Regions from separate parts of the Nocardioides sp. Z21_20 genome, predicted to be linked through region 1. Evidence: predicted binding sites of a transcription regulator. Region 1 holds the regulator's gene; each other region holds the start of a gene.

Region 1 (4,006 bases):
GTGGCGCGGGCTCGACGTCGGCTCGCCCTTCGACTACGGCCGCCAGGGCATCCTCTATGTCGCGCGCCACCTGCCGCCCCCGGGTCGCGACGGGCTGGGCGAGCGTCAGCTCGACGAGATCGTGGAGCTCATCGACGCCTCCGACGGGCGCGCGCTGGGGCTGTTCTCCTCGCGCCGCGCCGCCGAGGCGGCCGCGGAGGCGGTCCGGGCCCGGCTGCCGCACCTGACCACGCTGGCCCAGGGGGACGCCCAGCTGCCGGAGCTGGCCAAGCAGTTCGTCGAGGACCCGCACACCTGCCTGTTCGGCACGCTCAGCCTGTGGCAGGGCCTCGACGTGCCCGGCGACACCTGTCAGCTGGTGCTGATCGACCGGATCCCGTTCCCGCGCCCCGACGACCCGCTGATGTCGGCGCGCCAGCAGGCGGTCGACAAGTCCGGCGGCAACGGCTTCATGCAGGTGGCCGCCACCCACGCCGCGCTGCTGCTGGCCCAGGGGGCGGGCCGGCTGATCCGGACCACCTCCGACAAGGGCGTCGTCGCGATCCTGGACCCACGGCTGGCCACGGCCCGCTACGGCGGCTTCCTCAAGGCGAGCCTGCCGGCGATGTGGCCGACCACCGACCCGGCCGTGGTCCGCAAGGCGCTCAAGCGCCTCTCCGAGAGCGAGTGAGCCCGGGCCTCAGATGAACGCCGAGGCCACCACGAACGCCACCAGCGAGATCACCAGGATCAGCGCCGTCAGCCGCGCCCAGGCCGGGGGACCGGACGGGCGGAGGTGGGTGGTCGGCAGGTCGGCCCCGCGCAGCTCCGGAGGCAGGCTCGGGTCCTGTCCCGGCGACGCGGGCCTGCCCCGCTGGCGGCTGCGCAGGTAGTGGAGCATCGAGGCGACCCAGTCGTCGACCTGGGCCATGTCGTAGGACGCCTCCTGGCGGCGCACCGTGAAGCGGACGTCGAGGAGGTCGTCGGTCGACACGGCCGGTGGCGACTGCGCGATCGCGGCCTGCACCCGGGCGATGAACGCGTCGACCTCCGCGGGGTCGTAGCCCTCGCGGAACCTGCGAGCGGTGAAGCGGGGCGCGAGATCCATGTGCAGACGCTAGCGCGCCGTGCGGTGCCCTCGTCGGGCGCTCCAGCGATCCCCGACCCAGAAGCCGATCAGCACCACCAGCCAGCCGACGACCACGTCGAGGACCCAGTGGTTGCCGGTGCCCACGATGACGACCGCGGTGACCAGCGCGTAGGCCCAGCCCAACGACCTGATCCACACTCCGCGGACCTCACGGTGCACCGCGAGCGCCACCCAGAGCGCCCAGCCGGCGTGCAGCGACGGGAACGCGGCCAGCTGGTTGGTGAGGTCGCCGAACCCCTTGGGTGCCGAGGCCTCGCCACCCCACCAGCCGTCGGCGGCGTGCAGGTGCAGGACGTCGACGTAGCCGTCCACCAGCCGCGGGGGAGCGGTGGGGAGCAGCAGGTACATCGCCAGGCCCAGGACGGTGGCGACGAGCAGCGCCGTACGCGCCGGGACGTAGGCGGCGCGGCCCCGTAAGTAGAGCCAGACCAGCGCGACGAGCGTGACGACGTAGTGGGTGGTGGCGTACCAGTAGGAGGCGGCCAGGCCCACCCAGGAGACCGCGACGAACCACTGGTTGAGGCCGGCCTCGACGTCGAGGCCGACCAGGCTCTCCAGGTGCAGCAGCTGGACCGCGCGCTCTCGCGCCGGCTCGAAGGAGTCGTCGGCCACCAGGCGACTGGCGCTGTAGGCGACGTAGAGGCTGGCCAGCACCGCGAGCTCGAGGAGCCCGCGCCGCAGACGCGGCCGGGTCGCGAGGGTGGAGCGCCCTGCCGTCCGGTGGGCGGCGGCGGTCGGGGGCTGTCTCGCGATCGTCACTTCCCCATTCTCCCGCGAGCTCGTCGGATCCGCATCAGGAATGACCCTGAGCGGGCCCGTGCCCGATCCGAGGGTCACATGCGGCGCAGGACCGCCGTGACCTTACCGAGGATCGTCGCATGGGTCCCGTCAATAGGGTCGTACGCCGTGTTGTGCGGGAGCAGCCACACCTGGCCGTCCTTGCGCTGGAACGTCTTCACCGTGGCCTCGCCGTCGATCATCGCCGCCACGATCTCCCCGTTGTTGGCGGTCGGCTGCTGGCGGATCACGACGTAGTCCCCGTTGCAGATGGCCGCGTCGATCATCGAGTCACCGGCCACCTCGAGCAGGAACAGCGTGCCGTCGCCGACGAGCTGCTTGGGCAGCGGGAACACGTCCTCGACGCGCTCCTCGGCCAGGATCGGCCCGCCGGCGGCGATCCGGCCGACCATCGGCACGTTGATCGCCGCGGGCATCGCGTCGCCGATGCCGGTCGGGTCGAAGTCCTCCTCGGCGACCGGGTCCGGCGCCGACATGGAACGGCGTGCGGCCATCACCTCGGGCAGGAAGACCTCGATGGCCCGGGGGCGGTTGGGGTCGCGCTTGAGGAAGCCCTTCTCCTCGAGCACCTTCAGCTGGTGCGCCACCGACGAGGAGCTGGTCAGCCCGACCTTCTCGCCGATCTCGCGCATGCTCGGCGGGTAGCCGCGCATCTCGATGGAGTCGCGGATGACGTTGAGGACCCGCTGCTGGCGCGGGGTCAGGCCGGTGGCGTCGGGGGGCCCGTCCGGCAGCACCGCGACCTTGGCGCCGCCCTTGCCGGCGCCCTTGGTGCGCGCCTTGGCGGGAGTGGACGCGCTGGTGCGGCCCCCGTCGTCCGAGCCCGTTCCTCTGGCCATCTGTGTGCCTCTCTGCTTCGGGGCGGTGTGAGCGCCGGCCGCGCCGTCGCGTCCGCCGATGCTCCCTACCGTAGACCGCCGACACCGGCAGGTTCAAACATCTGTTCGAAGGGCGTGTCGCCCTCGCCAGGCTGAGGAACTCGAACGCATGTTCGGCGTTTCTCTTGCCCTATTCGAACACATGCTCTAAGTTCGCTCGTATGTTCGATCGAACACCTGATCGAACGGATGCCTTTCAAGCGACATGCCCGATCAGGTGACTCGGAGACGCTTCCTCACGCGGCCGGCGACAGCGGCTCGCAGCGGGACTGTCGGTGGTCGCTTGTAGACACAGACCGACACGGCAGCACTGCCGGGCAACCGCCCGGCCCTGACGCCGCCTTCCCCTGGAGGTCCCCATGAGCAGCACCGCAGTCCACTTGGCCGCACAGCCCGTTGCCCGCCCCGCCTCGCGTCCCGCCCGCCCCGTGGCCGGGCCGGTGCGGCTGACCCGTCGCGGGAGGGCGGTGATCCTGGGCGGCGCCGTCTCGCTGCTGCTGGCGGTAGGGGTGGTGCTCGGTGACGGCTCCGTCGCCACGCAGAGCGCCGGGCAGGCACCGGACACCCGGATCGTCGCGGTCGGGCCCGGTGACACGCTGTGGGGGATCGCCAGCGAGATCGCCTCGCCGGGGGACACCCGCGAGGTGGTCGACGAGATCCAGCGGCTCAACGCCCTCGACTCGGCCGCGGTGATGTCCGGTCAGCGGTTGCGCGTGCCCGTGCGCGACTGAGCGATCAGCGCGCTGCCCGTCGGCCCCCGGTGGGGCGCGGCGCCTCGTCGGGGCGTCGAGTGACGCCGAGCTCGCGCAGGGCGTGGCTGCCGAGCAGCAGGGCGGCGAAGAGACAGGCGATGGCGCCGAGGCAGGCCAGTGCCAGGAAGCCCCAGGCGGCGGAGTCGCCGGCCCGTGCCGTGCTGCCGAAGTCGATGGCAGCGCTGACGAGGTAGCCCCACGCCACCACCGTCACCGTGATCCCCAGTGCCAGCGCCATGAGCAGGCCGCGCCGCCTGCGCGGCGCGGCCATCGCACGACGGGCCCCTGCTCGCTTGCCGCCACTGCCCGTGCTCACGCTCACGATTCTCCTCTGAGTTCCGCTGGCAAGGGTAAGGCTCCTCCCCGCGGGCCCAGCGGTCAGCCGTCCGGGGAGGTCCGATGGCTACTGCGTGACGAGGTTGTAGCTGACCAGCTCGGTGCCGTTGCCG
Region 2 (4,006 bases), on a different contig from region 1:
AGGGCTACGGGCTGATCTACCGGCTCGGGGTGTTCCCGCTGTTCCTGTTCTCGGGGGCGTTCTTCCCGATCTCCAACCTCGGCGCCGTGCTGGAGTGGGTCGCCCGGCTCACCCCGCTGTGGCACGGGGTCAACCTCTCCCGGATGCTCACCCTGGACCAGGTGGACTGGCCGCTGGCGGCGGTCCACGTGCTGGTGCTGGGCGCGCTGACGGCGCTCGGCTGGCGGCTCTCGGTGACCGGGCTGAGCAGCAGGCTGGTGAGCTGATGCTGGAGTTCTCGCCCGGGCCCGTGCCGGCGCCGTTGAGCCCCTGGCGGGCCACCCGTCTGCTGGTGCTGCGCAACTACGTGGTCTACCGGCAGGCATGGAAGCTGTTCCTGACCGGCTTCCTGGAGCCGTTCTTCTACCTGCTCTCGATCGGCATCGGGGTGGGCCAGCTGATCGACACCTTCGAGTTCAACGGCGAGGTGATCGGGTACGCCGAGTTCGTGGCGCCCGGGATGCTGGCGGCCTCGGCGATGAACGGCGCGATGATGGACAGCACCTTCAACGTCTTCTTCAAGCTCAAGTACGCCAAGCTGTACGACCAGATGCTGGCCACCCCGCTGTCCACCTCCGACATCGCGCGCGGCGAGATCGCGTGGGGGCTGATCCGCGGGGCGAGCTACTCCGCGATGTTCCTGGTGGTGATGGTGGCGATGGGGCTGGTGGACACCTGGTGGGCGGTGCTGGCGCTGCCGGCGGCGGTGCTGCTGGGCTTCGCGTTCTCGGCTGTCTTCATGGCCGTGACCACGTGGTTCACCAGCTGGCAGGACTTCGACAAGGTGACGCTGGTGCAGCTGCCGCTGTTCCTGTTCTCGGCCACGTTCTTCCCGATCACCGCCTTCGACGGCGCGCTGCGCTGGGTGGTGGAGTGCACGCCGCTGTACCGGGGCGTGGTGCTGTGCCGCGAGCTGACCACCGGGGCGGTGACGAGCGCGTCCCTGGTCTCGGTGCTCTACCTGCTGGCGATGGGGGTGGCCGGGCTGTGGGTGGTCCGGCGGCGCCTGGACGGCCTCCTGCTGACCTGAGCGAGCCTCAGGGCAGGTTGATCAGCATCTTCTGGTACCAGGCCATGTCGATCCACTGGTCGAACTTGCGACCCACCTCCCGCATCACCCCGAGCTTCTCGAAGCCCACGGACTGGTGCAGCCGCTCGCTGGCCGGGTTCGGCAGCGCGACCGCGGCGATGGCGGTGTGCACCCCCGAGACCGCCATCGTCTGCAGCAGTGCGGGGTAGAGCAGTCTCCCGACGCCCTGGCCGCGCACCGAGCGGTCGAGGTAGATCGACGTCTCGCGGGTCAGGGAATAGGCAGGTCGCGGCCGGAACGACCACGAGTAGGCGTAGCCCACGACGGTGTCCGCGTCGCTCACCGCGACGAGCAGGTGGTCACCGGGGTGCTGGCCGTCCAGGCGCGCGCGCCAGTGGTCCATGTCGGGTGGCTCGAGGTCGAACGTGGTGGTGGAGTGCTCCACCGCGTGCGTGTAGATCGCCGAGATAGCGGCGAGATCGGATTCGGTCGCGGAGCGGGTCGAGAACTCGGCCATAGTCGCCATCCTCCCAGCACCGGGCGGCGCATGTGGCAGTGGCTGGAAGAATGCTCGTGTGCTCACCCCCGACTGCGCGTACCTGGCCCCCGTCCTGCCCAGGGACGCGCGATGAGGTTCACCGAGTTCTGGGGCCGCCTCGAGGAGGGCCTCGGCGTGCACGCCCCCACGTTCGCCGAACATCACGTGATCGGCGAGCTGGGCAACCGCACCGTCACCCAGGCGCTCGACGCCGGCGTACCGGCGAAGGAGGTCTGGGCGGCGGTGTGGCGCGACCAGCAGCTCCCCGAGACCCTGCGTTAGGGCCTGCGGCGCCCGGATGCGGCTCAGTCCTCGTCGTTGACGCTCAGCGTCACCTCGATGTTGCCGCGCGTGGCGTTGGAGTAGGGGCACACCTGGTGCGCCTGCTCGGCCAGCTTCTCCGCCTCCTCCAGGGACAGGTGGGGCAGGGTGACCTCCAGGGTCACGGCGAGCTGGAAGCCCCCGCCCTCGGCGGCGCCGATGCTGACGCGGGCGCCCACGGCGGAGTCGGTGACATCGGCCTCGGCGGCGCGGGCCACCATCTGCAGTGCGGAGTGGAAGCACGCCGCGTACCCGACCGCGAAGAGCTGCTCGGGGTTCGTCCCCTCGCCGCTGCCGCCCATCTCCTGGGGTACGGCGAGGTCGAGGTCCAGGCGGCCGTCGGGGGTGCTGCCGCGGCCGTTGCGGCCGGCTCCGGTGGCGAGGGCCTCGGCGGTGTAGAGCGCGTCCATGGGGGTCCTGTCCGTGAGGTGGTGGGCCGGGACCGACCCGCTCCCCAACGTATCCGGCGATTCAATTGCGCACAATGGAAAATCAACGAGCGACACGCGGGGGCGAGATTCTCGGTCGAACACCTGTTCGGGCTACCCTGGATGCACAGGTGACGCAGGGGCGTTCGTTGTCCCCAGGTTCCGGGAGGATTCCGGCACTGTCGGTGGTCTTGTCTAGCGTCCTTCCCACAGACGAACACGACTCGCTACACCACACGGCGGGCTCTACGGGGCCCGGAGATTGGATGGAATGACATGGCCGCTGGAGACCGCAACAAGTCCTTGGATGCCGCGCTCGCGGGCATCGAGAAGCAGTTCGGCAAGGGCTCGATCATGCGCCTGGGCGAGGAGACTCGTGCCGCGCTGGGCGTGATCCCCTCCGGTGCGATCGCGCTGGACGTCGCGCTGGGCATCGGAGGCCTGCCGCGCGGGCGGGTGGTGGAGATCTACGGTCCGGAGTCCTCCGGTAAGACCACGGTCGCGCTGCACGCGGTGGCCAACGCTCAGGCGGCCGGGGGCATCGTCGCCTTCATCGACGCCGAGCACGCGCTCGACCCGGAGTACGCGAAGGCGCTGGGCGTCGACACCGACGCGCTGCTGGTCTCGCAGCCCGACTCCGGCGAGCAGGCCCTGGAGATCGCCGACATGCTGATCCGCTCCGGCGCGCTCGACCTCATCGTCGTGGACTCGGTGGCCGCGCTGGTGCCGCGCGCGGAGATCGAGGGCGAGATGGGCGACAGCCACGTGGGGCTGCAGGCCCGGCTGATGAGCCAGGCGCTGCGCAAGATGACCGGTGCCCTCAACAGCTCGGGCACCACGATGATCTTCATCAACCAGCTGCGCGAGAAGATCGGCGTGATGTTCGGCTCCCCGGAGACCACCACCGGTGGCAAGGCGCTCAAGTTCTACGCCTCGGTCCGTCTCGACGTGCGTCGCATCGAGACGCTCAAGGACGGCACCGAGATGGTCGGCAACCGGACCCGGATCAAGGTCGTCAAGAACAAGGTGGCCCCGCCGTTCAAGCAGGCCGAGTTCGACATCATGTACGGCAAGGGCATCAGCCGCGAGGGTGGCCTGATCGACGTGGGCGTCGAGGCCGGCCTGGTCCGCAAGGCGGGTGCCTGGTACACCTACGAGGGCGACCAGCTGGGACAGGGCAAGGAGAACGCCCGCAAGTTCCTCAGGGACAACCCCGACCTGGCCAACGAGCTCGAGAAGAAGATCCTCGAGAAGCTGGGCGTCGGCCCGCACGTCGACGTGCCTGCCGACCCGACCGGTGTCGAGAGCTTCTGAGCGCGGACCGCGCCACGACGACTCCGAGGCGGCCGTGACCGACGCGGAGGACCCGTGGCGCGGTGACGTGGCGGCCGGGGTGGCCGCCTGGATCCGCTCGGTCGCTCCCCAGGCGGACCTGCCTCCCCCCGAGGACCCGGTGGCGCGCGGTCCGGAGGCCGACCAGGAGGCGGTGGCGCGCAAGATCCTGCTCGACCAGCTCACCGGCCAGGCGCGCTCCCGTCAGGAGCTCACCGACAAGCTGGCGAAGAAGAACGTGCCGCCCGAGGTGGGCCAGCGGCTGCTGGACCGCTTCGAGGAGGTCGGGCTGGTCGACGATCGTGCCTTCGCTCGCGC
Region 3 (4,006 bases), on a different contig from region 1:
CGTCGCCACCCTCGTAGCGCACCGACATGAAGAAGATCATCCGCGCCACGTCACCCTTGATGGCGTTGCGGGGCTCCCAGGAGTCGGCGTCGGCGTAGTTGCCCGGCGCCTCGGAGTTCTGGGTGCCACCGGCGTCGAAGTCGAGGTTGCCGCGCGCGGAGTTGACGCTCACGTCCTCGGGGCGCAGGTGGTGCAGGTCGGTGCCCGGGCCGGTGGCGGTCCCGAAGTCGCCGTGGGACTTGGCCCAGACGTGCTCGCGGTTCCACTGGGCGACCCCGCCGCCGTTGTTGGACTTCGCCATCGAGAGCCCGCTGTAGAGGGTGCGGATGTTGGCCGAGTTCGACGGATCCTGGTCGGTGACCTTGAGGGCGTTCCACACCGCGTCGTAGGAGAGCTTGGTGACGCCGCGGGAGATGATGGTGTGCAGCGCCGACTCCAGCGCCGCGCCGCTCTTGCCGAGCGCGGAGGCGTAGTAGGTGGCGTCGTAGTCCGTCGAGCCGCCGGTGGCCGGCGGAGGCGTCTGCCCACCGCCGGAGCCGCCGTCCCCACCGGTGCCGCCAGCGAAGGCGAACGCCGTCGCGCTGGTCAGGCCCGGGCGCGAGAAGTACGCCGCGAGCGCGCCGGTCACGTCGATCTGGCGCCCCAACAGGGCGGGGTTGGTCTTCAGGCCCCACCCGGAGCGCAGGGCGCTGGGGATCTGGACGTAGAGCATCTTGGTGGTGTCGGTGACACCGGCGGTGTCGGCGATCGCCAGCGCGTAGTCGCTGGGGAACCCGCTGCGCACCACCGTCGTGGAGGCGGTCGGCTGCCCGACGACGTAGCCCCGGACGGTGGCGACCGAGCCGTTCTGGGTGGCGCGGGCCGCGGCCACCGTGATCGGCGTGGCGGCCTGGGCGGCCTGCCCCGTCGAGTCGCCCTGGAGAGGGGCGGTGAGCGGGGTGGCGGGCGCGAGCGCCAGCAGGGGGATGAGGAGGAACAGGGAGAGCACCTGCGCCGCACGACGGCGACGCAACCCGAGACTGGGGGGCATGAGGCTCCGATCAGGAGAGGACGACGAAGTGCCCGGCGGGGCGCCGGGCCCCCGCAGCCTGACGCCCCGCGGGCTCGGCGTCCAGACCCGAAACCCCGTGTTCTCGCCTTCTTCTCACGGGCGCAACAACCGCCCCGCCTCAGAGGTTTCAGGCGACCCCGGAGCGCCGGACCGGAGCCACCGCACGGGCGGGGAGCGGCACGTGCGGCATCAGGCCGAGCGCCGACTCCACGACCGCGAGGAACCGGTCGGCGTCGCGGACCAGGTCGTCGGCCTCACGCTCGGTCACCGCCCGCGTCGAGCCGGCCTCGGCGGCGGCGCGCTTGCCGGCGCCGGCCGCGAAGAAGGCGGCCCACTCCCGCAGCTCGGGAGCCACCTCGGCGAGCAGCACCCAGGCGTTCTTCTGCTGACGCCGCCGGCTCGCGACCGGCAGGGCCCGGGCGGCGAGCAGCGCGGCGGCGGCACGCAGCGCCGAGACGTGCGCGCAGGCGTAGCGGGTCGGCACGTCGGCGGCGGTGATCGCCTCCTGCAGCGACTCGGCCGAGCGGGCGAGGTAGGAGTGGGTGGTCGCGGGCAGGGAGTAGGGGCTGACCTCGAGCATCGCGGGCCGCCTCAGTCCACACAGCCGACAAGGCGCCAGCCGCCGTCGGCCCAGTCGAAGGCCAGGTCGAAGACGCCCCGGCCCGCTCCGCCGGTCGCCACGCCGCGACCGGCCTCCACCCGCCAGAGCTCCCGCTCGCGGAGCAGGTCGGGCGCCAGCAGCGCCCCGTCGGCCGGGACCCGGGACTCCTCGGAGCCGATCACCGCCCGCACCCCCGCGGACTGCCACCACGGGCTGGTCTCCACCCAGTGCGCGATGACGTCGCTGACCTTCCACAGCCGGCCGTGCCAGAGGAACTGCTCGGGCCCCTCGAGCGTCGAGCCCGGGCCTCCCACCGGCCCCTTGCGGACCTCCACCGGGTCGTCGTAACGCCGCATGCCTCGCTCCTTCGTCGCCACCCCGCACCGGTCTCGACCCCGGAGGGCCCGGAGGGGGCGGGGGTCGAGGTCGCCCCCACCGGGCCCGTTGCTCGAACGCGTGTTCGAACAACGCCACGGTACACCGCACCACCGACAGGACGTCAACCCCCGGCGCGCCGCCGGGCGGGAGCGCAGAACCGCTCGGCCTCAGGGGGCCTCGGGGTGCCACAGGCAGGGCAGCAGGGCGACGTACAGCGCGATCGAGAGCCAGGCGACCACGGCGAGCACCGTGGGCGGATCGGCCCGCAGCCCGATCACCGCCGCCACGATCCCGAAGCCCGCCAGCGAGGTCAGCGCGCTGCGCGACCACGTGGCCTGGTGACGCCAGAACGCCAGCAGGACCCCGATCAGCGGCGCCATCACCAGGAACAGCACGACCGCCACCGGCACGAAGGCCGGCACCTGCAGCGCGCTCTCCTCGATCGCCGGAACGCCACCGTCGGCGAGGATCTCGCGTGCCGTCGGGTTGCGCCCGGCCCAGACCTCCACCAGCTCCTCGCGCAGCGCCGCGGTGAGCGCCACCGCCACGCCGAGCAGGACGATCTGGGCGAGGAGCAGCGCCGTCCCGATCCGCACCGGTGTCAGCCGCCCGAGCCCCGGCAGTCGTCGCAGCATCTGCCCGGTGGGTCGTCGGCTCATCAGGCTCCCTCGTGTCGTTAGGGTCGAAGTATGCCGAGCGAGCACCCCGCGATCACCCGTTTTCGCGAAGAGCACCGGCGCCGCGGCGGGTCCGGCGAGATCGTCGTGCTCCCCGACGCGGTCCACACCGCCGCGCTGGCCGCCGAGGCGCTCGGGTGCGAGGTGGGAGCGATCGCCAACAGCCTGCTCTTCGACGCCGACGGCCGCCCGGTGCTGGTGCTCACCTCCGGCGCCCACCGCGTCGACACCACCCGCACCGCCGCGCGACTGGGTCACGACCGGCTGCGCCGCGCCTCCCCCGACTTCGTCCGCCGGCACACCGGCCAGGTGATCGGCGGGGTCTCGCCGTTCGCGCACCCGGCCCCGATCCCGACGGCCGTGGACTCCTGGTTGCGCAGGTACGACGTGGTGTGGGCGGCCGCCGGCCACCCCTCGGCCGTCTTCTCCACGACGTTCGAGGAGCTGATCGCGATGACCGGTGCGGTCGAGATCGACGTCGACTAGCGTCACCGCACTCCGACATCGCCACCTGACAGGAAGGCCCGCATGGAGATCTGGATCAACCCCGCCTGCGCGAAGTGCCGCACGGCGCAGGCGACGCTCGACGAGGCCGGCGTCGACTACACCGTGCGCCGCTACCTCGACGATCCGCCCAGCGCCGACGAGCTGGCGGCCGTGCTCGACCGACTCGGGCTGGAGCCCTGGGACGTGGCCCGCTCCAAGGAGGCCCGCGAGGCCGGCATCGACCTGCCCCGCGACGCCGGGCACCGCGCGCAGTGGCTCGCCGCACTGGCCGCGCACCCCCGGGCCCTGCAGCGCCCGATCCTGACCGCCTCCGACGGCACCACGGTGGTCGGCCGCGACCCCGAGTCGCTGAACGCCGTCATCGACGCGGAGAGCGGGGGCCACTGACGTGGAGTCGCTGTCCCTGGCCTTCTCCAGCGGCTGGGCGAGCGGCGTCAACGCCTACCTCGTGGTCCTGGTCCTGGGCGTCGCCGACCGGGTCGGCGGACTGGAGCAGGTCCCCGACGTGCTCGCCCGCTGGGACGTCCTCGCGCTGGCCCTGGCGCTCTACTCCCTCGAGTTCGTGGCCGACAAGATCCCCTGGCTCGACTCCACCTGGGACGCCGTGTCCACGACCATCCGGCCCACCGTCGGCGCGGTGATCGGGGTGCTGCTCGCGGGCGACGCCGACTCCCTCGGCCAGGCCGTCTCCGGCACCGTCGGCGGCGCCACGGCGCTGGCCTCGCACGCGGTGAAGGCCGGCACCCGGCTGGCGGTGAACTCCTCGCCCGAACCGGCCAGCAACATCGTGGT
Region 4 (4,006 bases), on a different contig from region 1:
GGCTGTTCTGCCCGGCCAGTCGCCCGACCGTGCCGAACGCGCGCGAGGAGAGCCACCCGGCGGCCACCAGGAACGGCTGGCTGAGCACCGGGCTCGCACCGGCGACCCCGAGCAGGACCGCGAGCATGCCGGCCCCCAGCACCCAGCCCGCGCGGGGCACGTCGCCCAGCAGCGCGGCCGCCATCATCGCCAGGCCCGCGACGATCAGCGCGATGCCGGCGATCAGGCGCCGCCGGATCGAGGTCTCGGGCAGGGCGACGTCGTCGCGCATCGCCTGGACCGGCGCGATCCGGCTGGTGTGGCGCGCCGGCAGCCAGGCCGCCGCCATCGTCACGGCCACGCCCACGACGTACGCCGTGATCACGGTGCTGGGCTGGAACACCAGCGACTGGCCGGCGATCTCCAGGCCGACGAAGGTCGAGAAGAACCACCGCAGCGCCATCGCCAGCAGCACGCCCAGCCCGAGCCCGAGGGTGGAGCCCAGCAGCCCGAGCACCAGCGCCTCGAGCAGCACCGAGCGGGTGACCTGTCCCTGCGAGGCGCCCAGGGCCCGCAGCAGGGCCAGCTCGCGGCTGCGCTGGGCGACCAGGATCGAGAACGTGTTCACGATCAGGAAGGCGCCGACGATCAGCGAGATGCCGGCGAAGATCAGCAGGAAGGTGCTCAGGAACGAGATGGCCTGGAGCAGCTGCGAGGCGGACTCGTCGGCGGCCTCGTCGCCGGTGACGGCCTCCACCCCGTCGGGCAGCTGGGCGGCCACCGCATCGCGCAGCTCCTCCTGGGAGACGCCGTCCTCCGCGGTGACCCAGATGTCGTTGTAGACATCGCGGCCCTCGTGGAAGAGCTGCTGGGAGGTGGGGGTGTCGAAGAGGGTCAGGGTGGCGCCGTTGAGCGACCCGCCGTCGGCGAAGTCGGCGACTCCGACCAGCTCCTTGCGCAGCACCGGCTCGGCGCCGACGGTGTTGAGCAGGACCTCGTCGCCGATCTCGTAGCCGGACTTGTCCGCGGTGTCCGCGTCGAGGGCGATCTCGCCGGCCGCACTGGGCTCCTCGCCCTCGACGATGGTGAGCCCCTCCAGGCCGTGGCCGGCCGGGGCGTCGTTCCAGTTCAGGCCGAGGCCGGGGGCGCCCTGCCCGCCGATCACCTTGTCCTCGGTGTCGACCACGAAGACGCCGTTGACGCTGACGTTGCCGTCGGCGCGGGCTGCGCCGGGGGTGTCGCGCAGGTCCTCGACGAGCTCGGCGGGCAGGGTCCGCGTCGAGATCCCCTCGCCGAGGTCCCCGCCGTCGGGGCGGACCACGACGTCGCCGACGGTGGAGGCGAACAGGGCGGTGAAGCTGCGTTCCAGGGTGTCGGTGAAGACCAGGGTCCCGGCCACGAACGCGATGCCCAGGACGATGGCGAAGGTGCTCAGCAGCAGCCGGATCTTGCGGCCGAGCAGGCTCTTGAGGGCGGCTCTCCACATGGTCAGGCGTCCCGATCCTGCATCAGCGGCACCTGGTCGTGGGGCGTCTGCTCGTGGGGGGGCCGCTCGTCCTCGCCCCGGCCGTGCGAGGCGGCGCCGGCCGGGTCGCTCATCTGCGTCATCACCGCGAGCACCTGCTCACGGGTGGGGTCGCGCAGCTCGTCGACGACGTGGCCGTCGGCGAGGAACACCACCCGGTCGGTGTACGCCGCGGCGACCGGGTCGTGAGTGACCATCACGACCGTCTGGCCGTAGTCGGTGACGCTGCGCCGCAGCAGCTCGAGCACCTCGGCCCCCGAGCGGGAGTCCAGGTTGCCGGTCGGCTCGTCGGCGAAGACGATCCGGGGCCGGCTCACCAGCGCCCGGGCCACCGCGACCCGCTGCTGCTGGCCACCGGAGAGCTCGTTGGGCTTGTGGTGCAGGCGGTCCGCGAGGCCGACCGTGTTGATCACCGTCCGGTGCCACTCGGGGTCGGGCTTGCGGCCCGCGATCGCCAGCGGCAGGGCGATGTTCTCCCCCGCGGTCAGCGTCGGGACCAGGTTGAACGACTGAAAGACGAACCCGACCTCGTCGCGGCGCAGCCGGGTCAGCGCCTTGTCCTTGAGCCGGCTCAGGTCCTGCTCGCCCACGAACACCGACCCCGACGTACCCGTGTCCAGAGCGGCGCAGCAGTGCATCAGCGTGGACTTGCCCGACCCGCTGGGCCCCATCACGGCGGTGAACTCGCCCTCGTAGAGGTCGAGCGTGACGTCGTCGAGGGCGCGGACCAGCGCCTGCCCGGAGCCGTACGTCTTGGTGAGGTTCTGCACGCGTGCGGCAGGGATGCGCTGGATCGGCGCCGAGCTGAGGGTCATGGGTCAACCATCCCAACCCCAGGCCCGCTCGCCAACCGGGATTCTCCCCGGGGCATCCCTGAGGGGGCTCGGAGTGGGCGTCCGGGGGCTGTCGGTTTCCCCGGTCGACCGGGGAAGCCTGAACTTGTCGGCCGAAACTTCGCCCGCCCAGTTCAGCGATACCCGGCCGGCCGGGGAAACCGACACGCCAAGCCTCATCGAACAAGCGTTCGATCCGCGCTACGCTGGCGCGATGGACTTCCAAGGGACGCTCTTCGCCGCCGACCCGCAGACCCTGGGCGGCGGACGGGCCCAGGTGCTGCCGCTGTCCGGTGCGGTCGAGCGTACGGCGCTGAGCCGCGGCGCGTGGGTCGACGTACGGCGCGACTGGGTCGCCGGGGCCGACGAGCTCTTCGAGGCGCTGGTCAGCGAGGTGCCGTGGCGCGCCGAGCGACGCGAGATGTACGACCGGGTCGTGGACGTGCCGCGGCTGGTGTACACCTACGGGATCGGGGCGCCGCTGCCGCATCCGGTCCTCGAGCAGGCGCGCGACGCGCTCTCGGAGTATTACCGCCCCGAGCTCGGCGAGCCGTTCCTGACCGCCGGGTGCTGCTACTACCGCGACGGGCGCGACTCGGTGGCCTGGCACGGCGACACGTTCGGCCGCGGGCGCACCCAGGACACGATGGTCGCGATCATCTCGGTGGGCGACCCGCGCCGGCTGGCCCTGCGGCCGCGTGGCGGCGGGGGCGGCTCGACGGGCTTCACGATGGGCCACGGCGACCTGCTGGTGATGGGCGGATCGTGCCAGCGCACCTGGGAGCACGCGGTGCCCAAGGTCGCCCACGCCGGGCCGCGGCTGTCGGTGCAGTTCCGCCCGCGCCACGTCTTCTGAGGAACAGGCGGAACTGAGGCCGCAGTTCCAGCAGGTTGACATGCGAAGTTGCGGCAACAGGCGACGACTGCACCATCCCGTCAGGCGCACGAGACGGGCCACGTACTCGCCGCTTGTCGTGCTGCTATCCGCGAGCCCAGGGCTTTGGGTTCTCGCGGAGGGTCTGCTCGGTGAGGAGCATCGGGCCAAAGTCGTGGCGGGCGCTGGCGATGAGGTCGGGGTCTGGTTGTTGGGTGTAGAAGGCGTGGGCGTCGCGGTGGCGTACGAGGTGGCGTTGGTCGCCCAGAGGGGTGATGTCCCAGTCGGTGAGGTCGTGGGCCTTCTCGAGGTGGGCGTCGGTGAGGACCTGGACGCCGTGGGCGTCGACGGCGTAGGTCTCCAGCAGGTGGTAGATCCGCTGCGCGATATCGACTGGAGGGTGCGGACCGGGGCCGATCTTGAAGTCTTCCCAGGTCTGTGGCAGGGCTCGGGTGGAGCGGATGAAGGCCTGCCGGACGATCCCGCGCTGGGCAACGACGGGTGCGAGCAGCCGGCCGATTAGCGCTTCGAGGTCCAGGCCGGGCGCGCCGCACTGCTGCACGACGGTGCCGTGGACGCTGAACTGGATGTCGTTGAACTCGCCCCGGCGTGGCCCCACGCTCCGCAAGCCAGCCCTGGTCTTGGGGTGTGCCAGAGCTGAGCGGAGGAGGGGCGCGACGTCGGGTCCGGTCTCGAAGGTGTGCAGCTCGCGGCGCACGTAGATCCGGGCGCGGTCGCGTTGTGCCCACTCGACTGCCTGGGTGACGATCTGGCGAGTGAGGTCCTCGGGCACCA

The links. Region 1 encodes LexA, which represses DNA repair genes until DNA is damaged. Its sites were predicted from a motif close to TCGAACANNTGTTCGA; they were not measured.
Region 2: a site for LexA is predicted at 2,454-2,469, ahead of recA (recombinase RecA). Genes of this name have one in related genera too.
Region 3: a site for LexA is predicted at 2,101-2,116, ahead of AC6EH9_RS07275 (DUF6504 family protein). Genes of this name have one in related genera too.
Region 4: a site for LexA is predicted at 2,517-2,532, ahead of AC6EH9_RS15990 (alpha-ketoglutarate-dependent dioxygenase AlkB). Genes of this name have one in related genera too.

Annotation. Positions count from the first base shown of each region.
Region 1 is NZ_JCBAJX010000002.1:205,383-209,388, forward strand. Features, by position in the region: gene AC6EH9_RS04620 (ATP-dependent DNA helicase) at 1-670, shown strand, start outside; gene AC6EH9_RS04625 (DivIVA domain-containing protein) at 680-1,087, opposite strand; gene AC6EH9_RS04630 (phosphatase PAP2 family protein) at 1,097-1,888, opposite strand; gene lexA (transcriptional repressor LexA) at 1,963-2,766, opposite strand; gene AC6EH9_RS04640 (LysM peptidoglycan-binding domain-containing protein) at 3,165-3,536, shown strand; gene AC6EH9_RS04645 (hypothetical protein) at 3,541-3,873, opposite strand; gene AC6EH9_RS04650 (hypothetical protein) at 3,961-4,006, opposite strand, start outside.
Region 2 is NZ_JCBAJX010000008.1:99,373-103,378, forward strand. Features, by position in the region: gene AC6EH9_RS13740 (ABC transporter permease) at 1-266, shown strand, start outside; gene AC6EH9_RS13745 (ABC transporter permease) at 266-1,069, shown strand; gene AC6EH9_RS13750 (GNAT family N-acetyltransferase) at 1,077-1,586, opposite strand; gene AC6EH9_RS13755 (DUF3046 domain-containing protein) at 1,698-1,889, shown strand; gene AC6EH9_RS13760 (organic hydroperoxide resistance protein) at 1,913-2,338, opposite strand; gene recA (recombinase RecA) at 2,633-3,670, shown strand; gene AC6EH9_RS13770 (regulatory protein RecX) at 3,654-4,006, shown strand, end outside.
Region 3 is NZ_JCBAJX010000003.1:166,810-170,815, forward strand. Features, by position in the region: gene AC6EH9_RS07265 (endonuclease) at 1-1,030, opposite strand, end outside; gene AC6EH9_RS07270 (SAV_6107 family HEPN domain-containing protein) at 1,179-1,631, opposite strand; gene AC6EH9_RS07275 (DUF6504 family protein) at 1,643-2,008, opposite strand; gene AC6EH9_RS07280 (hypothetical protein) at 2,198-2,689, opposite strand; gene AC6EH9_RS07285 (YbaK/EbsC family protein) at 2,720-3,193, shown strand; gene AC6EH9_RS07290 (ArsC/Spx/MgsR family protein) at 3,236-3,601, shown strand; gene AC6EH9_RS07295 (DUF4126 domain-containing protein) at 3,603-4,006, shown strand, end outside.
Region 4 is NZ_JCBAJX010000011.1:82,309-86,314, forward strand. Features, by position in the region: gene AC6EH9_RS15980 (ABC transporter permease) at 1-1,465, opposite strand, end outside; gene AC6EH9_RS15985 (ABC transporter ATP-binding protein) at 1,468-2,319, opposite strand; gene AC6EH9_RS15990 (alpha-ketoglutarate-dependent dioxygenase AlkB) at 2,552-3,193, shown strand; gene AC6EH9_RS15995 (hypothetical protein) at 3,318-4,006, opposite strand, start outside.